Regions from separate parts of the Rossellomorea sp. DUT-2 genome, predicted to be linked through region 2. Evidence: riboswitches for the same ligand, from Rfam matches in the RefSeq annotation. Region 2 holds a riboswitch; the other holds the start of a gene.
What was found. A riboswitch is a leader RNA that binds a small molecule or an ion and turns the genes downstream of it on or off. The one in region 2 is predicted to bind thiamine pyrophosphate.
Positions count from the first base shown of each region.

Region 1 (7,476 bases), on a different contig from region 2:
TTTTTCCATGTAGGCATACAGATGATCTTTCATTTCCTGCTCTTCATCCTTCTGATAGATATACTTGCCAATCCCGTATTTACCCCATTTATATCGCCGTTCTTCCTCATTAAGTTCAAGCTTTGTCATCGGATAATTTTTCTCAATGACTCTTTTAGCCGGTTTTGTGAAACGATGTTGAATGAATTCAAAGGTTAAATCCTTTTTCGCTTCTTCCGGCAGGTGAGCTTCCAAATGTTCAAACATTTGCCTATACCCTTCCTGCCATCCTTCGTGGATATAGATAGGTGCCACTATGAATCCTAATGGATATCCTGCTCTAGCTACCTTCCCCGCTGCCTCTAGGCGCTTATCCAGAGGAGATGTACCAGGCTCAAAATTCTTAATCACATAATCGGCATTGATACTGAACCGGAATCTGGTTTTTCCATTATGCTTCGCATCAAGCAGATGGTCGACGTGATGAAATTTCGTCACAAAACGAAGCTTGCCATGCTCGGATTCACCAAAATGCTCGATGGCTCGTTTTAGGGTATGAGTGAGATGATCAATTCCTACGATATCGGACGTACAAGCTGCTTCAAAGCGTGTGAATTCAGGAGCTCTTTCTGCAATATACTTGTCCGCCGACTCAAATATTTCATCCACATTCACATACGTTCGTATATATGGTTTACTCCCCATCGTTGTTTGCAGATAGCAATAGTGACAGTGCCCCATGCACCCTGTTGCAAATGGGATGGCATATTCAGCAGACGGTTTGGATGTATCAAATTTCAACGTTTTTCTCACTCCGACTACTAATGTGGATTTTGCTATCCGGTATTTCTGGAAATGGTTGTCCCCTGGCAAATTACGAACCTGGTTATGCGATGTTGTGTACCTGATTTCCACATCCATTTTTTCAAACTTTTCTTTGAGCTCTTTACCCAGGGGATATTCCAAGGCATTCGGTTCAAAGTAGACCAATTGTGGCACGAACGGTTTTACCATGATTCATCCCTCCTACAGGTCTCCAAATGATTGAGTATAGGCTTGCTCCGCTTCAGCTTCTGAAGAATAAACCGCCATTTCATGTGTTAACGGATAATAGGTTTCGTATAAAAATAATGCCAGTTCGTTCGGATTTTCCGGATCATGTACTACGGCTGCTTCCTGTACGTTGGCGACACTTTGTGTATGTGGATTGCGATAAATCACATATACGACATCGCCAGCTTGATAGGGCATATATTGATCATTCAGTTCCATTCTTTTCACCTTTTCCTAAACGTCATTACAATCATCTTTTGTTATCTCACTGATAAATATGATGGTAAATGATGTTTATAAAAAAACTTCTCCTGCACCAAGGATGCAAGAGAAGAATGATTTAGGAAATCCCATAAAATTCAGTTGTATTTTTAAACAGCTGTTTATATACTTCTGCTTCTTTGATGCGTTTTATTTCGGCGATTTTTTCAATGGACCGATGCATGATTCCGGGATGGGTCATCCTTCCCTGAAAGACGCCTTCAAAACGCCAAGGACCATCTGTTTCAACCATAAGTTTCTCGATTGGGTACTTCTTAACAAGCTCTTGTATCTCCTGCTCATAAAGGACATCAGGGGTGATGGAGATGAAATACCCATTTTGCATCATTCTTTCAATGGTCTCTTCATCTCCTTTAAACCAATGAAAATGTGCTTTTTCTATCGAGTGTTTTTCTAACAGGTCACAAACGATCGGTGCATGTTCATACACTGCATGAAGGATAATCGGTTTGTTCATCCTCTTTGATTCAATAATAAACTGTTCCAAGAGATCGATATACGGCTCCACTTCAACTTCAGGATGTTCTTTCAATTTATAATAAGGCAATCCTACTTCTCCAATTGCCACTATTTCCTGTTCATGCAGCTCAATCAATGATAGAAGCTCGTCGACTTCTCTTTCTGAAGGCAGTTCCTGCTCCGGATGGAAACCTGCAGCCGGTTTGATCCTTGCATCTTTTCTTGAGAGATCTATATTTGTCCTGGAAGATTGAAGGTGGAACGATACAGATATGAGCGCTTTTACAGAATACAGTTCAAGTTCCTGCAGAATCTTATCACGCTGATATCCTTCGTATAAATCCAAGTGAATATGTGCATCAATCAAGGATGGTTTACACATATTGAGAAAGCTCCTCAAAAATGCTCGTTTTCCATTTCAGAAACTCCTCCGTTAAGAGGATCTCTTTGTCGCGGGGACGTGAAAATGGTACTTTGAACTCCTTCTGCACCCTGGCTGGCCGAGTCGATAATACAATGATCCGGTCTGACAGGAACAGGGCTTCGTCAATATTGTGAGTGACAAATAGAACAGAACTCAAGTCTTCCTCCCAAATGGAAAGGAGCCATTTCTGCATGTCCAATCGTGTGAATTCATCAAGGGCAGAAAAGGGCTCATCCAGGCATAAGAAGGATTGGGGACTGACAAGGGCACGAATAAACGCCACCCGCTGCTTCATCCCACCGGATAATTCATCAGGATACGCATTCTCATATCCCTTTAGGCCTGCCCGTTCAATCATGCTCATTGCTTTATCCCTATCTTTCTTCCCATGTAACTCCTGGCCAAGCATCACATTCTCAATCACGGTCCTCCACGGCAGGAGGGACGGACTTTGAGGCATATAACTGATGGTTCCTCTTTGACCATTTATCGATTTTCCATCTAATTGAATATCCCCTGAATCGGGTGTGAATAACCCGCCGATCACGTGAAACAGCGTGCTTTTCCCGCTCCCGGAAGGACCGAGGATCGAGACAAACTCACCTTCTTCAACATGAATGGAAAGCTCATCGAGAATCAGCTCCCCATCGAAGTATTTAGACATATTTTGTATGGATAAAGTCGTCACGTTATCTGTCCTCCTTTCGGTTCCACTTAATCATGATCTTTTCTAATAACAAAATGATTCCAAAGAAAACCAGGCTGAGCAGCATAATCATAAAGATGGCTACAAATACCCTGTCTGTCCTGAAGGAAGAAGAGGCAAGAGTCATATAGACACCAATTCCTTTCTGGGCACCTAGCCATTCTGAAATCACCGCCCCCATCACACTATAGGTAGCTGAAATTTTCAATCCTGAGAAGATGGAAGGAAGTGCATGGGGCCATTCAACTTTTCGAAAGATTTGACCTTTTGTGGCTCCCGACATTTTCATGTAAAGGATGTACTCTGCGTTTGTCTGCCTGAATCCATCCAATGCCGAGACCGCTACCGGAAAGAAACAGATCAAGGTAATGACAATGATTTTCGGCAATAGTCCAAATCCAAACCAGATAACAAGTAAAGGAGCCAAGACGATAATCGGAATGTTTTGAGACAAAATCATAAGTGGATATATCGCTTCTCTTACTTTAGGCAGAAGGTGCAGACCCACTGCTGTCCCTATTCCAATTGTACATCCAATCACAAACCCTCCGATCGTAAGGAGAGTTGTCGAAGCAAGATGTCCTGTAAACGTTGACCAAGAGGCGACTCCTTCCGCCCATATTTCTGAAGGTGAAGGCATTAGCCATGCCGGCACCTCAAATACTCTTATGGTGAATTCCCAAATGATGAATAAAAGGATGAGGACCAAGAAGGGTCTCCATCCTTTCGATATCCATGCTTTCATCCTTTATACTTCTCCGTCAATTGATTCATTTCAATCCCGACAGGCTGATATAATACCTTGATTTGAGAAATGACGTTTGAGCTGCCCATTTCAATCATTCGTTCATTCATTTGTTCAATCACCTTAAATAAGTCAGGTAAATTCCCTTCCATTGTCGTTTCTAATGGATGGACTTCATAACGGACACCGGATTTTTCAATGATCGCGATGGCTTCATCCACGTATGGTATAACATCTTCACCATTTTTCGTCTTCGGAATAATTTGTATGCTTACGAGTGCGTTCCCCATTTTGTTCACCTCTTATTTTGGTAAGAATTCGTTTGTGAATGCTTTTTTACTGTCCAATTCCTTATCTAATAAATCGTTATCATACATCCATGAAGCATAGTTTTCCCAAACCTCCAGCTTCTGCTCTCCCCACCTGTCAGCGTCATCCTTGTATTTAGGAGCCAGCCATTCCTGACTCTTCATGACTAATTCTTTATCAAGATCCGGAGCTGCATCTAATAGGATCCCACCGGCCTCTTCCGGATTGTCGATTGCAAACTGATAGCCTTTTGAAGAAGCTGATAAAAATGATTTAACCGTTTCAGGGTCTTTTTCAATCATCTTTTCATTCGTCGTCAAGACAGGGGTATAATAATCCAGTTTTTCAGAGTAATCCTTTACGTACATCATATTCAAATCCTCACCGCGAAGCTCTGCTTCAATCCCTGTCCATCCATAGTAGATCCACGCAAAGTCAACATCCCGTTTCACGGCAGTAAAGAAATCTGTATCTCCCATGTTTACAAAATCCACTTTCTCTACATCTGCGTTTTCTTGTTTCATAATCGACGTCATGACGGCTTTTTCTACAGGTGATCCCCATCCTCCATAACTTTTCCCTTCAAAATCCTTTGGAGTCGTTATACCCTTATCCTTAGGTGAAGCAAACCCGGATGTATTATGCTGTATGACCGCAGCTATAGATACGAGTGGTACGTCCTGTACCCTTGCTTGCGTGACACTTTCCTGGTATCCAACTCCGAACTCAGCTTTACCCGAGGCAACGAGTTGATCTGCGCCTGCCTCACCAGGTAAGATGATATCCACATCCAGCCCCTGATCTTCAAAGTATCCCTTTTCTTTCGCAACGTATAATCCAGTGTGATTGGTATTCGGTGTCCAGTCCAGTACAACCGTAACCTTTTTAAGACCTTCTTTCTGTAATGATGTATTTCCTCCACCACTGCAAGCAGTTAAAAGAAAGACAGAACAGATGATATACATCCATTTTTTCATCATGATTCCTCCCCAAATCCTTATATGTAGTTGTAACGTTTATACTTATTCTTCACTTAGTAGAGAGAATGAATGTAAAACACCTTAGACCGTCAGGACACAACAACAAAAAAGCGCCCCAGGCTTCAGCGAGGGACGCATTGTTAAACATGATGATGTAATGTTTAAGAGAATGTTTCCTACGCTGGTATCAGCCAGTTCAGGTTCAAAGGGTCAGTATCTTATCAGGATACAATCTCAACCGGCCACACCGGTCCCCCTACACTTGTACTATGAAATTTAAACGTTATCTTCTTCCCTACTTTGCCACAGAAAAGATGGATATTCAAGCATTTCCTCTTAAATAGACTTACATTTGAAAGACCCTCTCATAATCACCGGAATTTACCAGCCTGTTAATGAACGGGATGTATGTAGATGCAACGTGTGAATACCCTTTTTGATTGTAAAAAAAGGTGTATTGAAGAAGAAAGATAATGACTAAGAATGGCATCAGTTCTTTTTCTTCCTGAGTTAAAGTTCCATCGGACTGATAGCCCTGCATAAAGGCATGGATACATTCAATTTGCTCATCCTCACCCTGCTTGACCTTGTCTTTAAGCATCCCTGCAAGAAAGTAACAGACATCTGCTATGCGGGATGCTTTTCGTATCCTCTCGAAATCTATGATCCCTGTCACCCTTTCCTCTTTCACGAGAATATTCCGCGGATGACAGTCGCTATGGACAAGTTGATGGGGCAATTTGCTATAAGAAAAGGACCAATCATTCAGCCTACCAAGAAACCCTTCCCCCCACCTTTCTATCACTGTTGAATCCTGCACGCTTATCCACTCTCTCAAATGTGTTTCAACTTTCCATTCTTCTACCTCGAATTTACAGACGTATTGTTTTAGACTGCCATGGAGTTGGGATAGGTATGTACCCACCATTTTCAAAGAAGTTAAGGAATAGACTTGTATCGGTACCCCCTTCAGCGCTTGATACAGGGAGTAGAAAACTTGATGTTGTCGTACATATGGCTGATGCGAGATCGTTAGCAGTGGCCTTTCGACAGGAAGTCCGTCTTCCAATAAAAAAGAAGTTAAGAGCAGCTCTTCTATTCGCTTCTCCACTGAAGAGTTCAATCTCTTCTTTAAATAAAACGTCTTCTCCCGACTCTTCACCTTATAAACATTGTGATGATGGCCCACGGTCTCTATGGAGGAAGGAGGAACCTTCCAGTTCAATAATAAATCATGAAGAGGTTGAATCATTTTTAATTCCTTTCGAAACATAGTAATATACGTTTAGTATGACTATGAAAGAATGTCTACATACCATATGAAAAGAGGTAGTATCGATGCAAAGAATACAAATGACGGAAGACTTATCATTCTCAAGAATCATTCATGGGTTGTGGAGACTTGCAGACTGGAATCAATCAAAGGAAGACACCCTTTCTTTAATCCAGCACAATATTGAAAACGGAATCACGACTTTTGATCACGCAGATATTTATGGCTCGTATACATGTGAGGCGTTATTTGGTGAGGCTCTTAACCTACAGCCGTCCTTACGAGCAAAGATGGAAATTGTGACAAAATGCGGTATTGTCCTACCTTCCGACAATCGTCCTGAACATAAAACACATCATTACAACACGAGTCAAAAGCACATTCTGGCTTCTGTTGAAAACTCCCTGCGGAACCTGAAAACGGATTACATCGATTTATTATTGATTCACAGGCCAGATCCATTTATGAATGGAGAAGAAGTGGCGGAAGCCTTCACTAAATTGAAAGAAGAAGGAAAGGTCCGTCATTTCGGAGTATCCAACTTTAAAGATCATCAATGGAATATGCTTCAATCCTACTTACCGTTTCCATTGATCACCAATCAAATCGAATTATCTGCATACAATTTAGAAAACTTTGAAGACGGTACGTTAAACCTTTGCCAAGAGAAACGTGTCGCGCCGATGGCCTGGTCACCACTTGCAGGCGGGGCGATCTTCAGAGGAGAAGATGAGAAAGCCGTTCGCCTTCAACATACTTTGAAGAAGGTACAAGAACAAACAGGTGCAAAGGGAATTGACGAGGTTCTATATGCATGGCTTCTTAATCACCCGGCAAACATTATGCCCATCGTCGGTTCAGGTAAAATGGAACGCATTCAACATGCAATCGACTCTATGTCCATTACATTAAATCACGATCAATGGTTTGAAATTCTGCAAACCTCTATGGGGCATGATGTTCCTTAAAGCTTTCAACAACAAAAAAGACGATCCTTTTCTAGTAAAAGGTTCGTCTTTTTTTATTGAGGTATATCTCCACCAACATAATATTCCAGATAAACATCTTGTAATTCATTCATTGAAAGCTCATAAAGCTGCTTTCCAAAATATTTATATACGCCAATCCTTAATAATTGTTGAATATAGAAGTCTTTTTTAAATTCCGGTGTCTTTTGTTGCTGTGATTTATTTTCTTGATGTAACATGTTCATCCCTCCAGTTGAAGATATACCCCACATCTGGAGGGAACTAAACATCCCCTTAC
Region 1 is NZ_JBQPEO010000001.1:76,333-83,808, reverse strand. Features, by position in the region: gene splB (spore photoproduct lyase) at 1-993, opposite strand, end outside; gene ACOSV2_RS00490 (transcriptional regulator SplA domain-containing protein) at 1,006-1,251, opposite strand; gene ACOSV2_RS00485 (TatD family hydrolase) at 1,373-2,155, opposite strand; gene ACOSV2_RS00480 (ABC transporter ATP-binding protein) at 2,148-2,885, opposite strand; gene ACOSV2_RS00475 (ABC transporter permease) at 2,887-3,648, opposite strand; gene ACOSV2_RS00470 (thiamine-binding protein) at 3,645-3,938, opposite strand; gene ACOSV2_RS00465 (ABC transporter substrate-binding protein) at 3,951-4,934, opposite strand; TPP riboswitch at 5,094-5,205, opposite strand; gene ACOSV2_RS00460 (phosphotransferase enzyme family protein) at 5,284-6,189, opposite strand; gene ACOSV2_RS00455 (aldo/keto reductase) at 6,276-7,178, shown strand; gene ACOSV2_RS00450 (Fur-regulated basic protein FbpA) at 7,232-7,417, opposite strand.
Region 1: another riboswitch for thiamine pyrophosphate. It lies ahead of ACOSV2_RS00465 (ABC transporter substrate-binding protein); the one in region 2 lies ahead of tenA (thiaminase II).

Region 2 (7,476 bases):
CTGTAGTAATAGGTTCGTTGCCCACTTCCATTAAAACCTTTTGCTTCCATAGCCACGGCAATTCGGTGCGCTCTTCTGATGCTCTGGGCAAGCAGGGGAATGGAATACGATTTCATTTTATGGAATAAGTGCTTTATTCCTCTCCGTTCTTTAACTCCCCTGACTTTCATGGCGTTCCGTATCGTGAAGAATTCTTCAATCATAATGGGTATTAATCTGAATCCGGCCATAAAGCTATACGCATACTTAGGTTTTAATCTCAGCTGCTGCATGAGGGAGTAGAAAAGCTTCACGGGTCTCGTTGTAAGAGCGAATAATAACCCCAATATAGCGAATACGATGGTACGCAATCCAACATGGATCCCCCGATAAAAGCTCTCTTCGGTAATGTGGATCAATCCCCATTTCATCCAAGTTGTTTCACCTTTCCCAAATAAAATCATTGATGAAGCTGTAGAAATGAAAACAAGGAAAAAGGGTAGGATCATTAAACTGACCGTTCTATATGAATATCCTGAGAACACCCATAACAGGAGAAAAAAGAGTAAGCCCAGATATAACAACCAATTAAGATAATGAATAAAAAGCAGGAATACAAAAAGCCCGATCAAGGTCATTAGCTTGAAGCTGGGATTGATTTGATGGAGCCAGGTTTCTCTATGCTCGATTTCTATATTCATATTGCTTTACTACCTGCAATCTCATTAAGGAAATCCTGGGTAAGACGCCCATTTTCAATCACCCATACTCTGGATGCAAAGTGAGTAATGATCTTTTCATCATGTGTCACCATCAAAATGGTAGATCCTTCTTTTTGATAGTCTTGAAGCATCTCAAGTAACGCAAACGTATTTTGGGAATCCTGGCCAAAGGTTGGTTCGTCCAGTAATAGAATATCTTTATTCCTGACAAGGGACGCTGCTACGCTTAATCTGCGCTTTTGCCCCATGGATAAATGATAGGGATGATGATGTTTGTATGGATCAAGTTTGAAACGCTTCAAGAGTGCATGCACCTTTTTCTCCACTATTCCTTCATCCACTTTATTGAGCCGAAAGGTATACGCAACCTCATCAAACACACTGTTTGTCACAAACTGAAACTCAGGATTTTGAAAAACAAACGTACATTCCTCTGGAACATTCTTTCCTTTTACCTGACTTCCATATAATTCATAAGTCCCGGTCGTTTGGATGAATTTCATGAGACTGTGGAGTAATGTTGATTTCCCGGCTCCGTTCTTTCCGGTGATTGCAATCCATTCACCTTTAAGGCTTACGGCACTTTCAAGGTGGATCTTCACCTCTTTTTGTATATACCCTTTGAAGTTCTCCAGCTTTAAATTCGTCTTTCCAAACGGGGCAACCTTCTGCGGAGGGTGGGAAGAAAGATAATCATTCCACGCTTCCGGATACCATACCCCGACTATTTTCAATGTTTCCTTGAAATTTGATAAAATGTGAGCCTTTGGTCCATCAGCCACTATCCTTCCATTAGCATCGAAAAGAATTATACGGTCAATGATCTCCAGAACGTGACTCAGCTTATGCTCAACGATAAGTAACGTTTTATCTTCACATGTCGTTTTCACTGTTTCCCATACAGATCTAGTACTCTCTTCATCCAACATGGCTGTAGGCTCATCCAGAAATAGCGTGTGGGGATGGAGCGCAAGGGCAGAAGCAATGGCCAGTTTTTGCTTCATCCCCCCTGATAGAGAGGAGATTTTTGTATGGGAATCCGTCAGACTTAAATTCACTTTCTCTAACAGATCGTTAATTATCTCTCGCATTTCGTCTCTTGGAATCTGGTTGTTCTCCAAAACAAAGGCAATTTCCTCATCTACATAGGGCATACAAAATTGAGCGTCCGGATCTTGAAAGACATATCCGAAGGATTCAGGACGCTCAATCGAGTCAGCTTTCATCGGCACATCTATCAAATGGGGTATCACACCGGATAAAACCTGGAGGAGTGTGGATTTTCCACAACCAGAAGGCCCCAGTAGCAATACCTTTTCCCCGTCTTCTATCGAAAGGCTTATGTTTTTAAACATCAGTTTCTCTGAACCGGAAAATGTAAGGCGCAGATTTTCAATATGCATCGTCCTTCCCTCCTTTACTGATTCAGGGCATCATAATCTTTTTGGTCCGCACGTCTGACCAAACTGGTTACCCCCGTTTTCTCCAGAGCCTTAACGAGATAAAAGGCACCTATGCCTGCTATCACGATGGATCCTATCAATCTGGCACCAATAAATAGAGATAAATTCCACAAAACCAGGTCTCCCATGTATCCTTTAAAGTAGTCCATCAGAATTGAGCCAATTGCTGAGCCCACAGCTGCTGTACAAATGATGAGGACATCATAACGCTTATAGCGGGTGATAAGAAAAATCAACTCTGCAAACAAACCTTGGATTAAACCGAACAATAGTACCTCGAGACCCCATTCACTTCCCATGAGAAATTCCCCTGAAGAGGCAGCAATCTCTGCCAGAAGTGCGACGCCAGGTTTCCGAATGATTAAAAAAGCAACGGTTGCCGCCATGAACCACATGCCATAGATCAGTTGATCAGCATGCAATCCAAATGGCTTTAATAGGTTGTAAACCGGTCCCCATAGCTTATATATAATCCCAAAACCTATGGAGATCACGACCGTTACTAAAATGTCCGTCAGCTTTAATTTAGACATGTATTCTACCTTCCTTACCTAGAGATGCCTGAAACGGCCACTTCTCAAGTGTGTATGCCATTTCCCAAAACTGTAATTCATAAATGCTGCTCAAAATGAAATTCTCTTTCATTCTTTCCTTATCTGTTTCTGTCATCGTTTCTGCCAATACATCCAGTCGCTGGATCTGTTCTTCTACTAGCTCCCCAAACCACTCTCCACCATAAGCTGCGATCCACTCCTGATATATGACCTCCTCAGGTGTACATGATTTCAAGCGTTCACCGATCTCATAATACAACCAGTAGCAGGGGAGTATTGCCGCCAGGATATCTGCGAGCCCCCCATATTGTGCGGAACGATACATATGCGAGGTGTAGGCATAGGCAGTAGGAGCAGGTTTGAACTGCCGTTTTTCTTCTTCCGTAATCCCTAAACGATTTGAGAAATTTTCATGAAGGGAAAGCTCTGCTTCATTCGTTCCTACTGCGTGTGTTGCCATTCTGGATGTAGTATGTAAATCTGTTGCTTTGGCTGCACCAAGTGCCTGCACCTTCGAAAAGTGTGAGAGGTAATAGGCATCCTGCAGAATGTAGTACCTGAAGTTTTCAAGGGGGAGGGTTCCATCCCCGATACCTTTAACGAAAGGATGGTGAAAACTCGCTTCCCAAATTTCCTTCACTTCGTTTCTTAAGTACGCTGTAAATGACATAGTATCTTTCTCCTTTTCCAGACGACCCGAAATGGGCAACAAAAAAAGCCACTTTCATTATGCATACCGCATACAGAAAGTGGCTTGAGATCAGTTTGATAGAATTCGATTCTATGTGACCGTCAAACACCACTTCCCTACGCTGGTCTCAACCAGATCAGGTTCAAAGGGTCTTAAAGTCACACTTTAATCTCAGCCTTTTAGAAGGCACCCCTAGTGGATCGTCCTATGAAATTTTGTATTCGATGTTATCGTACCACGATTCTTTTACTTGTCAACACCAAATAGGAATCCTTTCATCATTTTCCATTTGTCCTTTCCATACAAAACCAATCATAGCAAAGGATACCCCTTAATAAATTTTAATGAAATACTTTTTAGAATAAAGCTCTCATAAAGCAAAATTAAGCACTTATAAAAAAATGTATACAAATACAATGGATGGGTTAAATATTTATATACACTACAATAAAAGAAGGGACGGACTTCCATGTTGGAGGTCCGTCCCTTCCCATCATTTAAACCATCCTTTTTCTTTTGATTGAGTGATGGCTTCGATTCGATTTTTCACTTCAAGCTTGTCGAGAATGGTTGAGATGTAGTTTCGGACGGTACCTGTTTTGAGGCTGAGCTCATCGGCTATCTCCTTCGTGTTTTTCCCGTCGGCAACCAGCTCCAACACTTCTTTTTCTCGATCTGTGAGGGGGTTTTCTTCACTGTACACATCGTCCATGAGCTCCGGTGCATATATACGTTTACCGTCCATCACAAGACGGATCGAGTTCGCCAGTTCTTCACTTGGACTATCCTTTAACAAATAACCTTTCACCCCGCCTTTTAATGCACGTTGAAAATAACCGGACCTTGCGAAAGTTGTCAGAATGATCACTTTGCAATCTTCACCCTTTAATTCCTCTGCAGCTTCAAGACCGGTCTTTTTAGGCATTTCAATGTCCATGATACAAATATCCGGCTGCAGCTCGTGGACGAGGGCAATGGCTTCTTCTCCATTGCCCGCCTTTCCGACCACTTCCATATCATCCTCTAAACTAAGTAAAGAGCCTAAGGCACCTAATAGCATTCGCTGGTCTTCTGCAATAACAATTCGAATCATTCCATTCCCTCCCTGTCTGTTTGCTTAATTACTTTCGGCACTCTCATAATCAGAGTGGTCCCATTTTCGGAAAAAACGTCTAAGCTCCCATTTACAAATTCTAACCGCTCTCTCATCCCGATTAAGCCGCTGCCTTTAGACAGTGTGTAATCTCCCTCGATTCCCATACCATCATCCTTCACTATGATGGTCATCTCTTTATCCGACTCTTCAATGATTAGCTCACAGTGCGACGCCTTGCTGTGTTTGACAACATTCGTCACAGCTTCTTTCAGGCACATGCTCAAGATATTTTCCAGAAAGAGTGATGCTTGGGGGATCATGACATCATCTTCCATCACGAAATCAATTTCCGCTGCCTTTAATAGCTGTTTGATCCGGACGATTTCGTCTTTTAGCCGGATCCCCCTCATCTGAGATACCATTGTCCTTACTTCACTCAAAGCCGTTCGTGCCGTTTGCTGAACATCCTTTAATTCGCTTCGGGCCTGCTCTGGATCTTTGTACACCAATTTTCTTGCCAGATCGCTTTTCAGGCCGATAAGAGAAAGCTTTTGACCCAAAGTATCGTGTAAATCACGGGCAATCCTCTGGCGTTCCTCCTGCTTGACCAAGTCTGAAATACGTTTATTTGCATCTTCCAACTGGTCTTCGAGCTGCACCTGTTTATTTCGGTTATAAATATTAAACGGCAACAGAATGACGCTTATCCAAATGATCAGAATAAAAGGAAATTGAGATAAAAATAATTCATCTTGTATAACAAAATTATAATTGATCGATGCCGTCGTTAACACCAAGTGAATGATATATAGGGTTAAAAACGCCACCCGGTTTTTTATATTTCCATTATAGTAAGCAATGTAAAAAGCAAAATAGATAAAATTAAATTGAATGGTCATGGTAATGGATATCGCGATTAAAATCGATGTCCATAAATAAACCGGCCAATCCTTTGAAATAAAAGCAAATCGTAAGGAAATAAAGAACATGATGGTCAAGGAAATCCCTACAACTATTTCTATTGTAGAGGAGGACTGAAAAATAAAATAAAATGGCAAGATGCTGATGATGCTCCATATATAAGGGGAAATTCCGGAACCTTTTTGAATATTGATTAACTTTTTCGGCATTTGCACAATAAAATAACCTCTTTTTCTTTCAGTTTTTTAACTATGTAACCTATAGTATGACATGAATTATACCAATTTTCATATAAATGGTTTAAGAATTGTCCCACCGTATAGACAAGAAAATCGTATAAAATACTCCATTGAAAAATACTAATATTTCCGATTTTGGATCGCTTTTTGCTTCTGCATGATCTCATAGGATTTATGGATGATATCCGTTAACACATCACCTTTGTAAACTCTTCCAATTTTCGTGTTTTGCTGATAGTATTCAACGATTTCATCCAATTTCACTGATGTTTCCTTATCAACCCTTACATTAAGCTGCATTCTTCCTTGATCTGACAAGGTTCGCCCCCCTTTACCTATCTGTCTATTAGCAACTGCTAGCACTTTGTTATCACTAGTATAACAAATGCTATCATTTATATATACCGGCAAATGACCTAAAAAAAGTGGAAAGCCTAGGCGTCAATCCGCTCAGGCTTTCCGTTCAATTCTATTTGTTTTCAATCGAGATTTTTACTGGTACGATATCCATCTTTACATTGAGATATGAGTAATCATCTTGACTTCCATCTTTATAACCCCAAAAGCCTTCCGTTTGATCTCCTTTTTTGAAAGTCAGTTCGAAGCCTTCATCCTGAGAAAAACTATAGCTCTTCACTTCATCCTGTCCAACGTTATCAAGTAGGCTATAGCTTAAATAGTTTGCAAGTGAAGGATGAGGCGTTAATACTCCTGTATGGGGAGCAGCATTATATTCGTAGTATTCATAGTCTTTTGTTGAAACCTTGTGATCACTGATCGTATATTCCTTTGTATTTAAATTTAATTGATCACCCGAGGTAATCCATGATAAATGTACATCTTTATACGTATGAGATGATTGTGATAGATCTGACTGACTCAAATCTACTACAGAAACGCCGCCTCTACCTTTTACCTCAATGGTTTTCGCTTCGTTATCCACTATCATCGCTGTATCTTCATCGATCCCATACGAGAATTCATTTTCTTCTCCATGCTCAGCAGTGGTTGCAATTAACCGTCCCAATCGTGCTTTTTTATCAAAATGCTGATCCACGATACCGTACGGGAAGAATCCTAATCCCTTTTCAAGATATCCAGGTCCGCCTTCTTGTTGAGACATGCCGTCATACGTATCAGTGAAGCCTTTTGATAGCGTGTCATAGCTTCCACCACCTGCGATCATCACATCGCTCATGATGGCAGCTCCTGCACTTGTACCGCCAAGAACGGCTCCATTACGATAGATCTCCCAAATATTTTCAAGAGCTAATGATTGAGTTCCATCTTGGTTTAACAATGTTTCGGTAATATCCGTTTGATCTCCACCTACAAACCAAATGGCATCGTACTCCAGTATACTTTCTGCTATATCCGAATTATTTTTATTATTCATCCAGTTAGACTCATCTTCTTCTGACCCTTTAAAATCATGGTTTGATAGAGGAAGAATGTCGATATTTTCTTGAGGTACACCGAATGATGACAAATCCTCTTTAAATGCATGTGAAGACTTTAAACTGGAACTTGCAGCAGGGATTATCCCGATCTTCCCATTTTCCCCGGCCCGATTGATAAATTCGCTGTACACTTCTTCATTACTACTTCCTAAAGCTCCTCCAACGATTACCAGGCTGCCTTTTGTTTCAGGATCAAAAGAACTTTCAGGTACTTCTAATGAGGAAGAAGTAAAGTCATGTGAAAGCTGATCTTTCTTATGAAAATGAACGGATACAGGTGAAACATTCATTTCCACATGCAATAGGGAGTATGAATCCTTTTGACCATCCTGATAACCCCAATATCCGTTT
Region 2 is NZ_JBQPEO010000002.1:44,834-52,309, forward strand. Features, by position in the region: gene ACOSV2_RS05785 (energy-coupling factor transporter transmembrane component T family protein) at 1-680, opposite strand, end outside; gene ACOSV2_RS05790 (ABC transporter ATP-binding protein) at 677-2,104, opposite strand; gene ACOSV2_RS05795 (ECF transporter S component) at 2,119-2,697, opposite strand; gene tenA (thiaminase II) at 2,690-3,388, opposite strand; TPP riboswitch at 3,506-3,613, opposite strand; gene ACOSV2_RS05805 (response regulator) at 3,903-4,502, opposite strand; gene ACOSV2_RS05810 (sensor histidine kinase) at 4,499-5,635, opposite strand; gene ACOSV2_RS05815 (hypothetical protein) at 5,786-5,983, opposite strand; gene ACOSV2_RS05820 (cyanophycinase) at 6,135-7,476, opposite strand, start outside.